4 regions of the Providencia hangzhouensis genome follow, and region 3 is predicted to be linked to each of the others. Evidence: predicted binding sites of a transcription regulator. Region 3 holds the regulator's gene; each other region holds the start of a gene.
What was found. The regulator Fur, encoded in region 3, represses iron uptake genes when iron is present. The targets are predictions, from matches to a motif close to ATAATAATGAGAACNACTATCAA.
Positions count from the first base shown of each region.

Region 1: the regulator Fur is predicted to act here: its motif matches at 2,947-2,969, upstream of sodA (superoxide dismutase [Mn]).
Region 2: the regulator Fur is predicted to act here: its motif matches at 3,558-3,580, upstream of PZ638_RS11990 (siderophore-interacting protein).
Region 4: the regulator Fur is predicted to act here: its motif matches at 2,659-2,681, upstream of PZ638_RS00825 (TonB-dependent receptor domain-containing protein).

Region 1 covers NZ_CP135052.1:85,210-90,710, reverse strand. The annotation lists gene PZ638_RS00365 (J domain-containing protein) at 1-301, opposite strand, end outside; gene PZ638_RS00360 (Hsp70 family protein) at 301-2,007, opposite strand; gene sodA (superoxide dismutase [Mn]) at 2,202-2,828, opposite strand; gene acs (acetate--CoA ligase) at 3,246-5,201, shown strand; gene PZ638_RS00345 (DUF485 domain-containing protein) at 5,397-5,501, shown strand, end outside.
Region 2 covers NZ_CP135052.1:2,659,794-2,665,294, forward strand. The annotation lists gene PZ638_RS11970 (cytochrome ubiquinol oxidase subunit I) at 38-1,375, shown strand; gene cydB (cytochrome d ubiquinol oxidase subunit II) at 1,365-2,375, shown strand; gene PZ638_RS11980 (DUF2474 domain-containing protein) at 2,380-2,511, shown strand; gene PZ638_RS11985 (hypothetical protein) at 2,517-3,359, opposite strand; gene PZ638_RS11990 (siderophore-interacting protein) at 3,617-4,456, shown strand; gene zinT (metal-binding protein ZinT) at 4,674-5,318, shown strand; gene phoH (phosphate starvation-inducible protein PhoH) at 5,393-5,501, opposite strand, start outside.
Region 3 covers NZ_CP135052.1:3,144,323-3,149,823, reverse strand. The annotation lists gene PZ638_RS14325 (bactofilin family protein) at 88-621, opposite strand; gene fur (ferric iron uptake transcriptional regulator) at 1,258-1,707, opposite strand; gene fldA (flavodoxin FldA) at 1,977-2,504, opposite strand; gene ybfE (LexA regulated protein) at 2,659-2,952, opposite strand; partial or broken gene PZ638_RS14305 (type I secretion system permease/ATPase) at 3,122-5,220, opposite strand; gene PZ638_RS14300 (HlyD family type I secretion periplasmic adaptor subunit) at 5,224-5,501, opposite strand, start outside.
Region 4 covers NZ_CP135052.1:186,129-191,629, forward strand. The annotation lists gene PZ638_RS00820 (alpha/beta hydrolase) at 1-527, opposite strand, end outside; gene PZ638_RS00825 (TonB-dependent receptor domain-containing protein) at 589-2,643, opposite strand; gene emrA (multidrug efflux MFS transporter periplasmic adaptor subunit EmrA) at 3,492-4,664, shown strand; gene PZ638_RS00835 (DHA2 family efflux MFS transporter permease subunit) at 4,681-5,501, shown strand, end outside.

The sequences.
Region 1 (5,501 bases), 1.5 Mb from region 3:
GTAAAGGTTCATCCACTACAAATGTGTTTGATAGCCAATCAGAAAAATAAATATCTTGATACCTGGTGTGTTCATTTAATAATACGGCTTCACCATAACTTTCGTCTTCAGAAGCAACTTCAGGCTGAGAACTCACTTGATAAGAGGATACGTTTTTTGCATTTTCAAATGCTTCTCTTAGCTGCTGATACTCTTTTGGATGAGTATCGGGTCGATATTTTTTGAGTTGCTTTGCATAAGCCCTACGGATTTCTTTTTCATCATGAGTGAACGGAATTCCCAATATTTGCCACATATCCATTAATGCAAATCCCTTTCATATCGTTTCAAAAGTTGAACAACTTGCTGGCGAAATGTTGCGATCAAGCGTAAATCTTGGCTATTTAACGCTATCTCAAACTCAGTTGTTATCTTATCGACCCAAAGTCTGTCATCACCGAGCAAGAATTCATATAATTGAGAACAACGGGCTAACAATTCTCTATTTTCAGGCATATTCCTTGGATGCTGCTTTAACCCTGCAATTTTTGCCAAGCTGGCTGAAATTTGAGCCTCACTCATTTGACCCGGTACCTTTTCAATCAATAACCGATAAACCTTAGGGCTACCTTGATAATGACACTCAACTTCAAGTAAACCATCAACCGTGTAAGTAAACCTAACTTCAATCGTCACTTCCCCGGCTGGTCGTGGAGGAATATCTATCTTTAATTCCCCAAGGAAAACATTATCTTTGACTAGGCGAGCTTCACCTTGATATACCTTGAGTAAAATATGCTCTTGGTTATCTACAATTGTACTTAGCTCCTGCATCTTACTGATAGGCAAGAAATTATTGCGTTCAATAATAGGAAGATAGTAACCAAATTCAAAACGCTCACCATGCTGTTTCGTGGTATCAACCCCCAATGAAAATGGCATGACATCGGTTAAAACGATATCATCCAAAGCGCAATCTGCCATTACCATACCTGCTTGGACACCAGCCCCTAAAGCAACTGCCTCATCAGGATTTAAATCATGCCGTGGAAATCGCCCGAAAAGACGAGCTACGGTTTGTCTAACGAGAGGCATACGTGTCGCCCCTCCCACTAGCAATATATCGTCAAGATCATTAAGCGAAAAACGGGAGTCATGCAATGCCTGTAAAATAGGTTGTTGAAGACGAGCTAATAAAGGCTGACAACAAGTAGCTAGCTCTTGTTCTGTCATTTTCCATTCAAAATCTGACTCATTCCAATGCATAGAAACATAGCATTCTGGTGCTTGACTCAAGGCTAACTTGAGATGTTCCGCCAATTTCAATAATTCAGGCCGTATCAGAAACTTATCTTTGTGTAATTCGGGGTACTTTTTCAACATCCATTGATAAATCACTTCACGAAAATCATCACCGCCTAAGCGTACATCACCACTACTAGCACAAACTTCGATAACGCCTTCAAACATATCGATGATCGATACGTCAAACGTGCCCCCTCCTAGGTCAAATGTGAGGTATTTATGTTCTTTATTTTCGAGTAACCCAAAAGCAAGTGAAGCGGCTGTTGGCTCATTTAATAACCTTACAACATTCAATCCAGCAAGCTGCCCCGCTGTTTTAACTGCGCGGCGCTGGACGTCATTAAAATAAGCAGGAACTGTAATTATGGCGTCTTTGACGGCATAACCTAACCATGCTTCAACATCATCTTTAAGTTGACGTAACAACAAAGCGGAGACTTCTTCAGCACGAAATACAAGCTTACCTAGTGTTATAGTGGCATCGGTTCCCATATAACGTTTGAAACTCGCTTTAGTTATATTAGGATGACTTTGTAAACGTTCATGAGCAGCTTGTCCTACGATAATCTGGCCTTCATCATCTAAACCAACCACAGAAGGTGTTAGAACGTTTCCTTGTAGATTAGGAATTAGGACTGATTTGCCATCTAACCACAAACTTACCGCACTGTTACTTGTCCCAAGGTCAATCCCCATGACTAAGTGTGTTGCTAAACGATCCATTTTTATTTATTCCTTATTTATCAACAAACTAAATCCATATCATTATTGAAATAAATTAATAACCAATATTTTAAATGATAATGAGTTTTATTTAACAATAAAAAGTAAAGTTTTGGAATCGATATCAAATTGTAGGCATAAAAAAAGCGCAGCATTAACGCTGCGCTTATAGCAAATTACGTTATCTTATAAGATTATTTAGCTTTCGCTGCAAAACGTGCCGCTGCTTCATCCCAGTTCACAACTGACCAGAATGCTTTAATATAATCAGGACGGCGGTTTTGGAATTTCAGATAATAAGCGTGTTCCCATACGTCTAAACCGATGATTGGGTAACCAGATGCGCCTGAAATAGCCTCACCCATTAATGGGCTGTCTTGGTTCGCTGTTGAAACTACAGCTAATTTACCGTCATCTTTCAGAACCAGCCATGCCCAACCAGAACCGAAACGGGTTGCAGCTGCTTTTTCAAACAGTTCTTTGAATGCATCAACGCTACCGAAATCACGCTCAATCGCAGCTTTTAATTCGCCTTTTAATTCAGTACCTAATTTCAAACCTTTCCAGAACAGACTATGGTTTGAGTGGCCACCTGCGTTGTTACGAACAAACGTACGTTGATCAGCAGGAATTTGGTCTAATTTTTGAATCAGAACATCGATATCTAAACCTGCTAATTCAGGTAGTTTTTCTAACGCTGTATTGGTGTTAGTCACATAGGTTTGATGGTGCTTAGTATGGTGGATTTCCATGGTTTGCTTGTCAAAATGTGGTTCCAACGCATCATAAGCATAAGGTAAAGCAGGTAATGTATAACTCATATTATTGTCTCCAGTGACGTAAATACCGCTATGTTTCTCATTTTTACCACAAGGCTCATAGGGTAAACACTTGCGTAACTTCGCACCTTGTGAATAACTATCTATTATAGTTATTTTACTGTTAATGAAAATCATTATCAAACCCATGAGAAATGTATGGATATTTATATTCGCTATGAGAACTTGTTTATTCAGTAACTAATACCAACAACCCCGCCATTTATTTTTCTTTAAATCTACCTTTTATTATATTTTTAGATTTATATGTCAATTTGACATTTAGCATCAAATGATAATCCTGCAAATCTCATTACAATTAATACGTGATCTTCCGCGCAAAAGAAAAACAAATTTAAAAATCGTGCTTTAGTTAACCATTTTTTGACATAGTATTAACATCTGCAAGGAGATAATAATATGACTCAAATAACTAAACATCCCGTTCCTGCTGAAATTGCAAAAAATGCCCTGATAAACGAACAACAGTATAACGATGAGTACCAACGCTCGATTCAAGACCCTGAAGGATTTTGGGGCGAAAAAGGAAAAATCGTTGATTGGATTAAACCGTACACTCGTGTTAAAAACACCTCTTTTGACCCCGGGCACATCGATATCCGCTGGTTTGAAGACGGTACATTAAATTTAAGTGCTAACTGTTTGGATCGCCATCTGGCTGAAAAAGGCGACCAAACTGCGATTATTTGGGAAGGCGATGACCCTTCATCGTCAAAAAATGTCACTTACCGCGAACTGCACCATGATGTTTGTCAGTTTGCGAATGTCCTAAAACAACAAGGGATCCGTAAAGGTGATGTCGTCGCCATTTACATGCCGATGGTTGTCGAAGCTGCTGTCGCGATGCTAGCTTGTGCTCGTATTGGTGCTATACATACGGTCATTTTTGCTGGTTTCTCCCCTGAGGCGGTCTCTGGTCGCGTTATCGACTGTAAAGCGAAGCTTATCATCACTGCAGATGAAGGCTTACGTGCTGGCCGTGCAATTCCATTAAAGAAAAATGTAGATGACGCACTCGCCAACCCACAAGTCACAACGGTTTCTAATGTGATTGTTTACCAACGCACAGGCAACGCGCCGAGCTGGATAGAAGGCCGTGATCTCTGGTGGCACGACGTCATCAAAGGCGTCAGTGCAGATTGCCCTCCAGAAGAAATCAACGCAGAAGACCCGCTGTTCATCCTATATACCTCAGGCTCTACAGGTAAACCGAAAGGCGTTCTGCATACCACTGGCGGTTATTTAGTCTATGCCACACTGACATTTAAATACACCTTCGACTACCATCCAGGTGAAGTCTATTGGTGTACTGCAGATGTAGGCTGGGTAACAGGCCATAGCTATTTGTTATATGGGCCATTATCCAATGGCGCTAAAACATTAATGTTCGAAGGGGTACCTAATTACCCAGAAGTTAACCGAATGAGCCAAGTGGTTGATAAACACCAAGTCAATATCCTTTATACTGCCCCAACGGCTATCCGCGCATTAATGGCCGAAGGCGATAAAGCCATTGAAGGTACAGATCGCAACTCATTACGAATTCTCGGCTCCGTGGGGGAACCCATTAACCCTGAAGCTTGGGAATGGTTCTATAAAAAAATTGGTAACAGCCGCTGCCCTGTTGTCGATACATGGTGGCAAACCGAAACAGGTGGTTTCATGATCACACCACTTCCGGGGGCAACCATGTTAAAGCCAGGGTCTGCAACATTGCCATTCTTTGGTGTTCGCCCTGCATTAGTCGATAACCTTGGTGAACCTATCGAAGGCGCCACAGAAGGTAACTTAGTGATTGTTGATTCATGGCCGGGCCAAGCCCGAACCTTATTCGGCGATCACGAACGCTTCGAGCAAACCTACTTCTCAACCTTTAAAGGCATGTACTTTAGTGGTGATGGTGCTCGTCGTGATGAAGATGGTTATTACTGGATCACTGGCCGTGTTGACGATGTACTGAATATTTCGGGCCACCGTTTAGGTACCGCAGAAATAGAATCAGCGCTCGTTGCACATCCGAAAGTGGCTGAAGCTGCCGTGGTCGGTATTCCTCATAATATTAAAGGCCAAGCAATCTATGCTTATGTCACATTAATATCTGGGGTTGAGCCATCACCAGAGCTATACACCGAAGTTCGCAACTGGGTTCGTAAGGAAATCGGCCCTATTGCCACCCCGGATGTACTTCACTGGACGGATTCACTACCCAAAACCCGTTCCGGTAAAATCATGCGTCGCATCCTACGAAAAATTGCATCAGGAGACACCAGTAATTTCGGAGATACCTCCACTCTGGCTGATCCAGGTGTTGTCGAAAAACTACTCGAAGAAAAACAGTCTATGAGTATGTCATAACGCCAAAAGGCCAACTCATAGAGGCGGCCTTACATACATCCCAACAAGATGGTTTACTCTAAATAATTCGAGGTGCAGCTAGGCGACAAGCGAACGAAACACGAGGAGCATACATAAGTATGTGACTCGTGTGAGTGAGTGCAGTCAACAAAGCTGCAACTTGAAGTATGACGAGTATAACAGAGGAGAACTCTGATGAATGCTACTGCTTACGAAAAGGTAGAGGATAACCCTCGCTTTCAAGAACTGGTTAGGAAACGTAGTCGCTTTTCATGGTTGTTATCTGCAATAACGCTCGTG
Region 2 (5,501 bases), 480 kb from region 3:
TATTGCGTGCCATTAACATATCCACTCAGGGGTCAATATGTTTGGACTAACTGCGCTGGAACTTGCCCGTATACAATTTGCTTTTACGGTCTCGTTTCATATTATTTTTCCAGCCATTACTATTGGGCTAGCAAGTTACCTTGCGGTGCTACAAGGTCTATGGCTTAAAACTCGTGACGAGGACTATATAAAACTGTTCCATTTTTGGTCGAAAGTTTTTGCGGTTAATTTCGGAATGGGCGTTGTTTCTGGATTGGTGATGGCATACCAATTTGGTACCAACTGGAGTTTCTTTTCAGATTTTGCGGGTGGAATTACCGGCCCATTGCTCACGTATGAGGTATTAACCGCGTTCTTTCTTGAAGCCGGTTTCCTTGGTGTCATGCTGTTTGGCATGAACCGAGTGGGTGAAAAACTGCACTTTTTTGCCACCTGCATGGTTGCATTAGGTACCATCATTTCCACTTTCTGGATTTTGGCATCTAACAGTTTTATGCAAACACCGCAAGGTTTCGAAATCATCGATGGGCGTATCGTTCCTGTTGATTGGCTTGCGGTTATTTTCAACCCATCGTTTCCATACCGTTTATTGCACATGACCACGGCTGCTTTCCTTGCTGCGGCATTCTTTATTGGTGCTTCTGCGGCATGGCATTTACTCAAAGGCAATAAATCCAGTGCCATGAAAAAAATGTTTTCCATGTCCCTGTGGTTGATTTTAGTGTTAGCCCCTGTTCAAGCTTTAATCGGTGATGCTCACGGCCTAAACACACTTAAACATCAACCTGTTAAAGTGGCTGCAATGGAAGGTCACTGGGAAAATAAACCTGGAGAAGCCACTCCGCTTATCTTATTTGGTATACCAAACCAAGAAAAAGAAAAAACAGAATTTGCTATCGAAATCCCTTATTTAGCAAGCCTGATTTTAACCCACAGTATCGACAAACAAGTGCCTGCGTTAAAAGAATACGCGCCAGAAGATAGGCCTAACGTGTTTATGGTGTTTTGGTCATTCCGCGTAATGGTCGGGCTCGGCTTATTAATGATCGCGGCTGGAGTCTGGGGTTTATGGCTACGTTATCGTAAAAACCTGTATGAATCCAAAACCTTCCTACGCTTTATGTTCGTCATGGCTCCTTCTGGTTTGATTGCCATTTTAGCGGGTTGGTTTACAACAGAAATAGGCCGACAGCCATGGGTTGTTTATGGGCTACAACGAACCTCTGATGCAGTCAGTGCACATGGTGAAATGCACATGAGTATCAGTTTAATCGCCTTCTTTGTGGTTTACGGTGGGGTGTTCGGTATCGGCTACATGTACATGATGAAATTAATTCGTAAAGGCATCGCGGAGGACGCAGCTCATGGGCATTGATTTACCTCTCATTTGGTTTGTCATCATCGTATTTAGTATGTTGATGTATATTGTTATGGATGGGTTCGATTTAGGCATCGGGATCCTTTACCCTGCGCTAAAAGACAGCCAAGACCGTGATCTGATGATGAATAGCGTTGCCCCTGTGTGGGATGGCAATGAAACTTGGTTGGTTTTAGGTGGGGCAGCACTATTTGGTGCTTTTCCTCTCGCTTATGCGATTGTCCTTGATGCCCTGTCAATTCCATTAACTTTCATGTTATTGGCCTTGATTTTCCGTGGTGTCGCCTTTGAGTTTCGCTTTAGAGCGGATGAATCACACCGCCGCCATTGGGATCACGCCTTTATTTGGGGTTCAATTTTTGCCACCTTTGTTCAAGGTGTGGTAGTTGGTGCCTTTATCCAAGGCTTCCATGTGGAAAACCGTGTTTACATGGGTGGTTATTTCGATTGGTTCTCACCTTTCCCACTGTTTTGCGGATTTGGCCTCGTGGTCGCTTATGCGCTACTAGCGTGTGGTTGGTTGATCATGAAAACGGAGGGCCACTTACGTAGCACCATGTATCGTGTCCTACGGCCATTAACATTACTGATGTTAGCGATCATAGCAGTAATCAGCTTCTGGACCCCAATGTTAAATGAGGCAATCTTTGAGCGTTGGTTCTCACTGCCGAACCTGTTCTTCTTTTTACCTGTTCCGTTACTGGTATTAGCCTGTACTTGGTTGATCCTAAAAAACGCTAAGTGCCAACAACATGACAGCGTGCCATTCTTAGCGGCTTTAATGTTAATTTTCCTTGGGTTTACTGGTCTAGGTATCAGCATCTGGCCAACGCTCATTCCACCTGCAATAAGTTTCCGTGATGCCGCAGGCCCATCCGAAAGTTTAGGCTTTATGTTAGTGGGTGCGTTATTCATTATTCCTGTTATTTTGGTTTATACCTATTGGAGTTACTATGTCTTCAGAGGAAAAATTACCCCAGAGCAAGGCTACCACTGATAACGTGGCAGCCTCCTCTTGGTGGAAAAAACTCGGTTGGATGGCCATTATCTGGTTCGGAAGTGTACTTGCTTTATTTGCATTTTCGTCAGTGTTTAAATTGATGATGACCGCCGCTGGAATGAAAGTGAAGTAATCAACTTACTGAATGCCGCATAAATTTTTACGCGGCATTTTTAGACTTTTCAGGAAAGGCACTGTCGGGTGTGATGAATTTGACCGCCGCAAAAAAGACGCCTCGGCTAATTTATCCAAATCATTATACTTCCCATTATACACTTCAACCATATTATCGATATCTACCATGGTAATTTTATTTTCACCCAGTATTTCACTATTTTTTGTTTCAAGATAGCTTCCAATATTACTCCAATTTAAATCTTGAGCTAAATATTTACCTTTGCTATTCCAGTCAGCTATTTTTGTTTTTAAGAGGTCGTTATAGTCTTCTTTTTTACATACAATATTTGCCCATGGATCAATATTATAATCTTGCCCATTGATAGCAATTTGACAAAAAACATGATCAAAACGTTTATTTTTCACATCTATTAACCGGACAAAATTTGGATTAAGACCAGCATGACATGATAAAACATAACAAATTGCCGCTAATTCACCGCAATTCCCCGTTTTAGATTGAATGGCTGCGAGTAAAAAAGCTTTTTTATCTTTAATGGCTCTATTTTTGCTTAACTGTTCTAAACAATTTTGATGTTGTTGAACAGTACGATTTAACCTGATTTTATTTGCTGATTTATTAGGACTTCCCTTAAAATAAGAACGTGTTTGCAACAGGCAATCATCCGCTTTTTTTAATAATGTGATGTGTTTCTTATCGCTATCAGCCTTATATAATGAGTTTAATGAAGGTAGTGATGATAAATTTTTAATATTAACAATATGTGATTCAATTCTCGTCTCATTTCTGGGTGATAATTGTGAAAAACAGATATCCTGTGTTCTTTGTTTATTTATTCTCATGACGATTGTCTCTTATAATAGTGAATAACTGATACGCAGCATAAATCTATCACGCCTATTTGTATTTAAAGAAACGACACAAGACACTGCGATATATTTACCATAAGAACCGCTGATAGCACTAAACTCGCTCAAGTTCGTAGCCATCATTTATCAGCTGCAATCAGTGTTTCCCTCTTGCAACCTTTTAATTTATTCATGATAATGATAATAATTACCAAATAATAAAATTATCATTAACACATAGGAGAACGTCCGTGGCCACTGAACAACCTGTTGAAAAAAACATCTACCGCCCGGCTCCACCACAGCTCATTCAAGTCAAATCCATAACCGATATCAGCCCATCTATTCGTAGTATTACTTTCACCGGTGAAAGACTCAATACATACCCAACAGATTGTGAAGGTGGGCACCTGAAAATATTTTTAGCCCCTGATTTAATCAGCCAGCCCGCACTCCCTATCCTAAGTAAAGAAGGCCGTAGCTGGCCAGAAGACAAACCTCGCCCATTTGTTCGTACCTATACCGTCAGAGCCATCCGTCCAGAAGTTAGCGAGATAGATATTGAATTTGCTATGCATGATGGCGCAACTGGCCCTGCATATCTATTTGCTCGGGATGCAAAACCAGGAAATTGGATGGGAATTACCAACCCAGGTGGCCCAGACCCATTATTACCTGCCAGACAACATTACTTCATGGCTGGTGATTCAAGTTCCCTACCCGCTATCGCCGCATTATTAGAAAAAATGCCAGCGAATGCCCAAGGCAAAGTTGTACTACGATTAGATAACCCAAAAGACGTAAGAGAACTAAAAAAACCTGAACAAGTTGAGGTGATTTGGGTTTGTGGTGATATCACCAAAACCGCTGAATTAATTAGCACATTTAAGTCTTGGGACATCCCAAGCAGCGACTGCGCTTTCTGGATTGCGGGTGAAGACCAAATTATTCGTGATTTGCGTCGTTATATTCGTCGTGAAAAAGGTTTTGGTCGTGATGATATCTATGCGATCCCTTACTGGCGATATGGCTATGATGAGGAAGGTTACCATCATGAGCGCCATGCTGTAATGGATAATCCTGACGATTAACTTCACTTCAAATATTTAGTTCGCTTATTGGTTTATAAATTCTAATAAGTGAACTTATTTCCTGATCTTGCCTGTCTTCATCAAGTTGTTAGCCATTATATTCCCCAACAATAAACGCCCTAAAATACTTTTCATACCCATTAATGTTATGTTATAACGTAATTGTTTTTATGGTCGTTATATTCACTACAAAAATAGGAAAACCACTGTGTACAAAATGGCAATTTTAAAAACTAGTCTTTATATTGCATTAGCTCTCACTAGCTATACTGCTGCTGCTCATGGCTCACATAGTCACTCCCATCCACAATCAGAGAAAGCGCTACAAGCTTCAAAAGGGATTTTTGAAGATACTGACGTCAAAGATAGATCTCTTAGTGACTGGCAAGGCATCTGGGAATCTGTTAATCCATTACTATTAAATGGAAAACTTGATGAGGTTCTAGAAAGTAAAGCGAAGAAAAATAAAGACAAAACTGTTGAAGAGTATCGTGAATATTATAAAAAAGGTTATGCCACTGATGTTGACAGTATTGGTATTGAAAACGATGTTATTGAGTTTACTCAAAATGGTACTGTAAGTAGCTGTAAATATGACTATGCCGGTTACAAAATTCTTCATTATACTTCAGGAAAAAAAGGCGTTCGTTACTTATTTGAATGCAAAGATGCAAACTCAAAAGCGCCTAAATTTATCCAGTTTAGTGACCATATTATTGAACCACAAGCCTCGGGGCATTTTCACCTATATATGGGAAATGAATCTCAGGAAAAATTATTAAGTCAGCTAGAAAATTGGCCAACTTATTACCCATATACCCTCACAGATGAGCAAATCGTACATGAGATGCTCTATCACTAATCGGCTTCCTATATAGGAGTCTAACCTATGCCCCGTGGGTAAATCGCGGGGCATATAGTTAATAGCAATGCTAATTAGTGGTTATAAGCCAATAATGCCTTATGGCATAATTGTGATCTCACACAATCCTCTATAGTAAAATTCACCATTGAAACCATTTCATCACTACTAAAACGTTGTAAT
Region 3 (5,501 bases):
TAATATTAATGAGATGTTTTAATAAGTGTAAATACTGATATAAAAATTGAAAATAAGGTGGGTATATTCACCTTATTTTTATGGTGACTACAAAGAAGCGTTATTTACACTTTCATTGGGTATGATAGCGTCTTGTTTTAGCTTATCTTTTAATATGGTAACTTTTTCCGATTGATGAGGAGGATTTTTAATTTGAGCATGGCCAGATAAAACCCCACCCTTTTTAATCGATAAGCTACTGTAATGGATAGTACCGTGGATTTCGCCATTATTTTCAATACAAATAGTATCAGATAAGCACTCACCTTCAATACGCCCATTAACTACCAGCTCTTTACAGGTAATATTTCCCGTGACTTGGCCGTTTAACATGACTTTAACAGTATTATCTTTTCCTGTTATATTTCCAATGACTTTTCCATAGATATGTACTTGCTCATTAGAGGTAATATTCCCTTCAAAAATAACGTCCCTAGAGATAACCGTATTCGATTTTTCTTCACTAATAGTAGGCGTTGATAGTGTAATTTGTTCTTCTATCTTTGCAGTCACTTCAGGCTCATTACTTATAGAAGGGGACGTCGATGTAGGCGTGGGCTTGTTTTGTCTTTTGGTGAACATTTTACTTACCTTTTTTTGATTGAAGTATAAGATCAAGAATAGCACTGATAATACGAACGAAAATAAGGTGATAGATAAATAGCTAAAAAACCACCCTATTAAAGTAAGAAACCAGAAGAAAAAACTTGTGTTGAGAAAAAGATATGTTTTTTTCATCAGATAATCTCTTACAAATTACTAAAATACGTAATTAGTTTAGTCAATAAATGTAATTGTGCATTTAAAGTGTATTTTAACTTTATGGCTACATTTGAATCATCAACTTTCTAAATTATAGTTAAAATAATAGAAAGGAAATAAAATAATTTTTATATAGTATGAAAAATTAGAAAACATCTATAATGTTATTTATATACCACTTTGATATATAAGTATAATTCTAGATGATAGAATATATTCATCAGTGAAATAATATAAGGGTTTTGATTTGAATTGCAACTATTATAGTTTCTAGGAAAATTTTTTATTAACTAAAAATTGTAGTGATAAATAGTTAAATTTAAGTTATTCATCATAAATTATCACTAATTGAGTGAAAAAAATATGGATATTTAAAATAAAAAACCCTGATAAAGTTTATTATCAGGGTTTTGGTATTTTTAACCATTACGTTTTATCAGCGATGGTTGAATACTATTACTCTTTTGCTTCGTGTGCGTCAGCATTATCACGGCAATCACCATCTGCGCAATGACCATATAGATATAAACTATGGTTAGATAGTTTAATGCCATGGCGAGCAGCGATATTTTTTTGGCGAGTTTCAATGGATTCGTCAGTAAACTCAATCACTTTTCCACAATCTAAACAGATTAAATGATCATGGTGATGTTGCTGAGTTAACTCGAATACAGATTTACCACCCTCGAAGTTGTGACGGGTTACGATACCTGCATCATCAAATTGGTTTAACACGCGGTATACGGTTGCTAACCCGATCTCTTCGCCCATATCGATCAGCTTTTTATAGAGATCTTCCGCACTGACGTGGTGGCACTCAGGCTCTTGAAGTACTTCCAAAATTTTTAATCTTGGAAGAGTGACTTTGAGTCCAGCATTTTTCAATGCTTTGTTGTTGTCTGTCATGCGGGTTTGTCCTGTATCTTAAATCATAAATTTAACAATAATGAGACATTTTTAACATCAATACAGTTGTCTTCTAAACTGATTTACAATTATAGGCATGGAAAATAAAAATAGAAACCATGCATTGTCTCATTATTTTGATAATCTCTTGAGAACCTATCCTATTAGGATACCTTATCGGTTATTTTAGATTACGCCACTGGCTTAGGTGATTCATTTTGTACAAGACAGTGGTGCAATCTATGGGTAAGGTTTCTTTATATGATCTATTAGCCTAAAATTTCAGCTAAAGACATTTCTTCAGAGATTTGTTTTACCCATGCATCAACACGTTCATCAGTTAGCTCAGGTTGACGATCTTCATCAATAGCTAAACCAACAAAGTGGTTGTCATCTGCCATACCTTTGGATACTTCAAAGTGATAACCTTCTGTTGGCCAATGACCAACAATAACAGCACCACGAGGCTCAATAATATCGCGGATCGTACCCATAGCATCACAGAAATATTCAGCGTAGTCTTCCTGGTCTCCACAACCAAATAAGGCGACAAGTTTACCTTCGAAATCAATTTCTTCGAGAGTAGGGAAGAAATCATCCCAATCACATTGAGCTTCACCATAATACCAAGTTGGAATACCGAGAAGTAGAATATCAAAAGCTTCAATATCTTCTTTACTACATTTTGCGATATCGTGAACTTCTGCTACATCTTTGCCCAATCTTTCTTGGATCATTTTGGCAATATTTTCTGTGTTACCTGTGTCACTTCCGAAGAAAATGCCTATGACTGCCATAAAGTGATTAACCTCTTGTTTTTCTAAGAGGACTAGAGGTGAAAATTCGCCTTCTAGAGCCCATTTAGAACGAAAATAGATAGAATATTACGCCTTATTCTGGCGAAAAAATGATGCTAAGTCTGTCAAATTTGTGTGATTTATCAAGATAACGTTATTTGAGTATTGATGTGTTAACATGCTCAAGTTGTGACATCAAAATTTCTTCGATCAATTCACTACGGCTTATATTTTTATCTTCAGCTAACTGATTCAATATCACGACAGCTTCTTCGTTCAGTTTCAATTCAACTCTACGCAATCCTTTCACTTTATCTCGTTTCAGTTGGTTGCGTTTGTTGATCCTCAGTTGTTCATCCCGTGATAGCGGGCTTGTTTTAGGTCGCCCAGGCCTTCGTTCCTCAGCGAACAAATCTAGTGTAGTTCGATCCGTTTGTTCTTTTGCCATGTCTATAACTGCTAAAAGGGTGTGCCAGTAATTCAGCGCGCCATGATACCCTAGCTAATCCCCTTGTGCTATAGCTTCATCTACGATGATTTGGTTTAATCGGTTGTAAAATGAGCGCTTTTAGTAAAAAAGCACCACTTGCTATAGGTGTGATGCTTTTTTATCCGTGTTATTGCGTTTGTTGGCGCCATAAATTGGCGTATAAGCCATTTGATTTGAGCAAGTTTTCGTGTGTATCCATTTCGTGTACTTCTCCTTGGCAAATAACACATATCCTATCAGCATGCATAATCGTGTTGAGTCGGTGAGCAATACTAATGACTGTTCTTCCTTGCGTAATTAAAGGCATATTTTCCATAATGGCAGCTTCTGACTCGTAATCGAGCGCAGAAGTGGCTTCATCGAGAATTAAAATGTCTGGTTCGGTGAGTAAAGCGCGCGCAAGTGCAATTCTTTGACGTTGACCACCTGAAAGGTTCAAGCCTTTTTCTGATAAGGGATAATTAAAATTATCAGGCAATGCCATAATAAAGTCATATGCTCCAGCTAATTTTGCTGCGTGAATAACTTGTTCGTGAGTCGCTTGCGGGTGGCTTAAACGAATATTCTCTGCAATAGAACCGACGAATAAAGTGCTTTCTTGTAATACAACGCTCATTTTTCGGCGTAATGACACAGTATCTGCGACAGCTAAATCCATGCCATCAACAATAACTTGCCCATGTTGTGGTACATAAAGTCGTTGTAATAATTTCGTTAAGGTGCTTTTTCCAGAACCAGAAGGGCCAGTAATCCCAATAAATTCACCAGAATTAACCATTAATGACAAATTATTGATAACTTCAGGCGTATCAGGTTGATAACGAAAGCGGATGTTTTGAAACTCGATTTTTCCGTGAATATTTGAAGTGTTTGCAATCCCTTTACGTTCATTTTCTACAGGTTCATCAAGAATATCTCCCACCCGACGCAATGAAATGATGGTATGTTGGAAATCTTGCCAAACCTGGGCAAATCGCAATACAGGTTGTGTAACATGCGCGCTTAGCATATTAAATGCCACTAATTCGCCAGGAGAAATCCCACCGTTTAATACCTCCTTGACACCAACCCACAAAAGAATTGCGGTAGTTATTTTACTCACGAGAGTCATTAACTGAGAGGCAACTTCACTGCGCATTGATACTTTAAAGCTTTGAGTTAGCTGCTTGCTAAATATTTTTTTCCAGCGTTGATTAAAGTATTTTTCTGTTGCTGTCGTTTTTATGGTTTCAATCCCAGTAATACTTTCGGTGAGAAAAGTGAGACCATTTTCATCGGCTTGGTAAGATTTTTGAGTTTGTTGGCGAATGATTGGGCCTAAAACCATCCATAAAACAAAAAATACCCCCATAGGCCCAATAAAATCCAAGCCATCAAACTACTATAGGAAAATAAAACCGCGACAAAAAGGATAACAAAGATAAAGTCAATGAATAGCATCAGTGTCGAGCCCGTTAAAAACTGCCTTATATGAGCTAATTCACGGATCCTTGCGATAATTTTCCCTGTTGGCCTTAGCTTAAAATAATTTAAAGGTAAGGCCATTAAATGGCGATAAATTTTCCCTGATAATTCAGCGCTTATCTGGCTACTACTATGGCTAAAAATCTTATTACGAATAAAACCATATATCGGCTCTGCAACAGCAATGGCAAAAATCGCCAATGCAATAACGTGTAAATTTGAGAGACTGCGGCCAACTAACACTTTGTCGATTAAATTTTGAAACAACAGTGGACTAATTAAGGCGAAAAGCTGAATAATGGCAGAGAGAATAAAAATATTTCGTAATTTAACATGTTGTCGCAAAATAGAGGGAATAAACCAGCTAAAACCAAAGGCCTTTTTTTGCTCCGGTTCTAATTGCTCCTTAATGAGTACTATGTCAAATTCAGCTTGTTGATGCCCAATCGAATTATAAATAGGTTTTCGTTCATCATTAGTCGGGTTAATGAGTACCAATTCATTTTCTTGGCTAATTACTTGCCAGAAACCATCTATATAGATTAAAGCGGGCAAAGGTAGTGTTCTTAATTGCTTATATTGTGCTGCAATAAGCTCGGTTTCATACCCCAATATTTGTGCGCATTCTCTAATTTCCCACTCAGTAGGGGATAAAGTTTGCATACCAATAGCATGTCTTAGTTGGTCAGATGAAACATTGTTTTGATAATATTTAGCCACCCAAACTAAGGCATCCAAACCATGATTATTTAACTGTTCCATCGATTATTTTTCTCTCATCGCGTTTGAGGTGTATTCATTGATTGGGCTAAGTAAGTAATCAATAATACGGCGTTTATCTGTTTTTATTTCTGCCACAATGGATAAACCGGGTGTCAGTTCAATAGACTCACCATCAACTACTAGTTCTTTTTGCTTAAGACCGATTTGCCCTAAGAACACTAATCCAAGATTTTCATCGAGAGTACTGTCACGAGAGACGGAAATCACTTCCCCTTCAACTGTGCCATAACGAGTGTAAGGGAAAGCATCTATTTTCACCT
Region 4 (5,501 bases), 1.6 Mb from region 3:
GGCTGTTGTTGGTATGCCATCAAGGTAAATAATCCGCCAAATGAATGGCCAAATAGGGTTTGCTTGCTTTTATCAATAGGAAACCGTTGTTCTGCCCATGGGCGGACTGTGTCAGTTAAATATTGGTATAGCGCAGGGGAGCCGCCCCCTTGTTTAAAATCTTCACCGGCAACGGGTGGGGTATAGTCGTAAGTTCGCCATGCTTTTGGAAAGGCTTCGTCAATGGGGTAACCAATCCCAATAATAATCGGTAGTTTATCCGCTGGCAGCTTTTCAACTGCGCGATTAACCGCTTTGGGGTATAAACCATTGCCATCAAGCATATACAGGACAGGGCGTTGTGCGGTGATATTATAGGGCACTGCACTGTAAATGCGCAGCGCACGGTCACCGTAGGCCATATCCGTTTGTTGGATATCATAAAATTGGCTGACTTGCTCGTCCATACTCGGGATAGTTTGGCTTGGGCGGGAAAATGCGGAACTGGTCATACACAGCAATATGCCACTTAATATGATTTTATTCATTTATTGAGTCTATTTAAGGGTTTTGAGGGTATACCTGAAACAGGCATACCCTCAGAGTTAATTAGAAACTAACGTTAACGTTCGCCCAATAACGGCGTCCGTCTTCAACATCCCAGTTGCCATCAACTTTATCAATTTTAGGTCCTTTTTCATTACCAATATTTAGCACCGCAAAGTTCAGTTTAGTGTTTTTAAATAATTGATAGGTTGCGCCGACATCCATAGTGGTATAGCCACTACGATAGCGAGGCACTTTAGAACCATTACGTTGTGCTGCCCACACCTGTTTTCCTTCATAATGCGCACGTGTGTATAAAGTGAGGTCTTCATTGAAGTTCCAATCCAATTTCGCATTAGCAATATGTTTTGGTGTTTTATCCAATGGATAACCTTTTAAGGAAATACCGTTACCTAATTTCTCATCATCACTTTTACGTTCGGAATCGGTGTATGTGTAATTTAGGTTAAGATTCCAATCCTGTGCGATAGGAATACCTGTTGCAACTTCAACACCTTTGATGTTCGCTTTACCCACATTATCGTAGGTATATAACGTGAGGTTAGGGTGGTTAGGGTCGGGTTGGTTAAGTGAGTAGCTAGTTAGCTTGTTTTTGAAGTCGGTATTAAAGAACGTTAAACTCGCATTAAAGCCAGACTCATGGTTATAGGCAATACTGATTTCTTCACTAACGCTTTTTTCCGGTTTTAGGTCTGGGTTACCGTAGATAATCCCGTTCCCCCCTTGGGTAGAGGTGCCATAACCTTTACTGATTTCACGTAATGTAGGTGCGCGGAAAGCAGAAGAAACGCCCCCTTTAATGGTGATCTCATCCGTCAGATAATAAACGGCATAACCCCTTGGGTTCCAATGGTTACCATAAGTTTCGTGGTGATCTAAACGTAGTCCACCAGTTAAGATCAGATCATCCGTTGCGGTAAATTCATTTTCGACAAACAGTGCTGATTGATCGACTGACATACTGGTTTTTTCCATTACGCCTTTTGAGACCAAGGAGCTGTCTTTGAGTTTTGAGTACTGATATTGCCCGCCGACGGTTAAGATGTTGTCCGGCAGGAAAGCCACCACTTTTCCATCAACAACGGTATTGGTAATTTCGGGTACGCGGTCTTCATAACCGCCTTCCCAATGCCCTGTTGTTTGATTACGGTCTTGGGATTTTATTTTACGTTTGGTTTTTTCTTGGTAAACACTGAGCTCAGTATTAAAAGAATCCCACTCACCTTTATAAGTCAGAGCTGCATGGTTGCGGTCATTATGCCACTCTTCTTTGGAATTATATTGCTTGTCCCCACCACGAATTTCATATTCAGATCCAGATTTACCTGGTGTCGATGTTTTCTCTTGGGTGCTACGACCCGCTTCTAATAAGAACGTTTGGTTCTCTTGTGGTGTAAAGGTTAATTTGGCTGTTAAGCTGCGGTTATCACGTTGATGATGACCTTCTAAGATTTTATCTTCCTGACGGTAGTTACCACCACCATACAATTGCAGGCCGAGTTTATCTTGAATTAATGGACCAGATAGGTAGAAGTTACCGTCGGTTGAATTACCGCTATCACTGTTTTCTTGGATAATTGCGCCGGTTGTCACACTACCGTGCCATTCATTGGTCACTTTTTTGGTGATGATATTGATAACACCACCCATCGCATCAGAACCATACAGGGAGGACATAGGTCCACGGATCACTTCGATGCGTTCAATCGCTTCGACAGGTGGCATAAAGCCCGCTTCAAAACCACCGCTCCCATTTGGACGTGATTCACGGCTATTTTGACGACGCCCATCGACCAATATCAACGTGTATTCGCCGGGTAAGCCACGGATATTAATATCTTGTTTGTTGGCGGCCCCAACGATACTCACCCCTTCCACGTCTTTAACGGCATCGGCGAGGTCACGGACAGGTTTATTTTGTAATTGGTCTGCACTGATCACGGTCACACTAGCAGGAGCATCACGCAGTTGTTGCGAGAAGCCTGACGCACTGACGACCATGGTATCTGTTTTATTGTCTGCTGCTGTAGCGCTAAATGAAGATAAAGCCGCACAAACACCGGCGGCAATAAGGGTGTAGTGATATTGCAAAGTCATAGTTATCCCTAGTAAATATAAATGAGAATGATAATTATATTGTTTGCGAATATTATCACTAAAACATATCAAAAATAAATAATGAGCTAGCTAATTTATGAGCAATATTTGATCTCAGCTAAGAATTTTCACCTAAGGTGTTTTCCCCCCTTTTACCGTTTTTACCAAGCGTGACGAAAAATTAAGGCTTAACTTTGGTTTATGGTGTTTATCGGTGTGTAAATCTACTCTAGCGCCAACGTTCACTAAAAAAATTTGAGTTATATGAAACATACATTCAAAATTAGCCCGTATCCTTGGGGATAACCTCGTTAACCTAATGAATAATATTAAGTACTGGTAAAGAGATAAAAGCCGGCCGATAGGCCAGCAATACTAGCGTACTTCGTTACTCTATTAAGCATCGTATTGAGTTTATTAATGTTGTATTGATGAGGACAAAAATGAAAATCGAGACAATCAGTGGTATTAAAAAGCAAGCGGCAGCCCGTGATCAAAAATGAAAACTCCAAGTTAAGAAATCATAAATATAGCTTAATAAATAGGGGCGTCACATCTAAAAAAGAATGTCGATAATTGAATGATTGATTTTTATTACGAGTAAATATTATTTAATATATTTTTAATTTTCACTTTCAATCTAATTAAGAATGATTTTGATTAAATTGATAATAAACATCAATTTAATGCTTGATTTGATTTGCTTTTAATTAGTTGTTTCATATCAATGAATTAATGGTTTTTTGTTGGGATTAATTTGATTGTAAATTATTAGCTATTGCTTTATTACATATAGTTCGTAAATATATAGGAAGAATTAATATTGATTTCAGAACTTGAGAGTTATTATGAGTCAAGATACCCATTCAGAAACACATAATCAAAAAACGACGAATGAAAAACGCAGAACAATATGGATGGTGATAGCCACAATAATTATCATTCTATTATTTGTAGCCTACGGTGCTTATTGGTTTTTAGTTTTACGCTTTCAAGAATATACCGATGATGCCTATGTATCTGGCTTGCAAATCCCGATAGTTGCGCAAACAACGGGTAATGTTACTCAAGTTAACTTTGAAAACACCGACTTGGTAAAGGCGGGTGATGTACTCGTTGTATTAGATAAAACTAACGCCCGCTTAGCATTCGAACAAGCCAAACATGATTTAGCAACAACCGTGCGCAAAACCAAAGAGCTCTATATCAATGGTGATGAATATCAAGCGCAAATTCAAAAAAACCGGGTGACACTTGCGCAAGCGCAAAAAGATTATCAACGTCGTGTGGCTTTAGGCCGCAGCGGTACCATTTCGAAGGAAGACTTACAGCACTCCCAAGAAGCGGTGCAACTTGCTCAGGCAGCTCTGGATATTTCTATTCAACAATATAATGCCAACCGTGCGTTGTTGCGTAATACGGAGCTTAAAAAACAACCAGCAATTCAGCAAGCGGCTGATAGCGTACGCAGTGCGTGGATAAACTTACAACGTACTGAAATTAAAAGCCCGATGACGGGGTATGTTTCACGGCGTAATGTTCAAGTTGGTTCTCAAGTCAGTCCACAGAGCTCTTTAATGGCCATTGTGCCTGTCCAGCCTGTTTGGGTAGATGCAAACTTCAAAGAAACCCAACTGGAAAAAGTCCGTATTGGGCAACCCGTGACGATTAACAGTGATTTTTACGGAGATGATATCGTTTATAACGGTACCGTTGTCGGGCTTGATATGGGAACCGGCAGTGCTTTCTCATTATTACCTGCCCAAAACGCGACAGGGAACTGGATTAAAGTCGTACAGCGCTTGCCTGTACGCGTTGAATTAGACCCTGAGCAGGTGGCGAAGCACCCATTACGCATTGGGTTATCCATGAATGTCACCATAGATATTAAAGACCAGAATGGCCCTGTTTTAGCGGAAGTCCAGCGTACAGCACCAGCATTTGAAAGTGATGTGTTGGTCTTAAACTTAAGTGATGTCGACCACATCATCGACACCATTATCAGCGATAACGCAGACTAGCTTGAAAGGAGCCGTTGTGGCAGATATTCAACCACTTAAGGGTGCAAAACTGGTATGGGCAACCATTGCGTTGTCCCTTGCGACCTTCATGCAGGTGCTTGATTCCACGATTGCTAACGTGGCTATCCCGACTATTGCCGGTGACCTTGGGGTTTCTATGTCTCAAGGGACATGGGTGATTACCTCTTTTGGCGTATCGAATGCGATTTCAATTGCCATTTCTGGTTACTTAGCGAAGCGTTTTGGTGAAATCCGTGTTTTCTTATGGGCAACGGCACTTTTCACATTATTTTCATTACTTTGTGGGTTTTCCGATAGCCTTGGTATGCTGATTTTATACCGCGTATTGCAAGGGGCCGTCGCCGGGCCAGTGATCCCGCTTTCGCAAAGTCTTATCATGCGTTGCTATCCGCCAAAAATGCAAAATATGGCGTTAGCATTTTGGTCGATGACGATTATTTTAGCCCCAGTATTCGGTCCTATTTTTGGTGGTTATATTAGTGATAACTTCCATTGGGGCTGGATATTCTTTATGAATGTGCCTTTAGGCATTTTCGTCATTATTGTCGGCTCAATTATCCTAAAAGGGATGGAGTCGACGGTTGTGAAAGTGCCATTCAATGTGATTGGTTTGGCACTACTTTCTGTGGGAGTTGGTTGCTTACAAGTTCTGCTCGACAAAGGTAAGGAACTGGGATGGTTGGCGTCTAATGAAATTGTTATCTTAGCCGTTGTTTCAGCGATTGCGTTGGTATTCCTCGTTATTTGGGAACTCACAGATAAAAACCCAATTGTCGAATTATCGTTATTTAAATCGCGCAATTTTACCATCGGAAC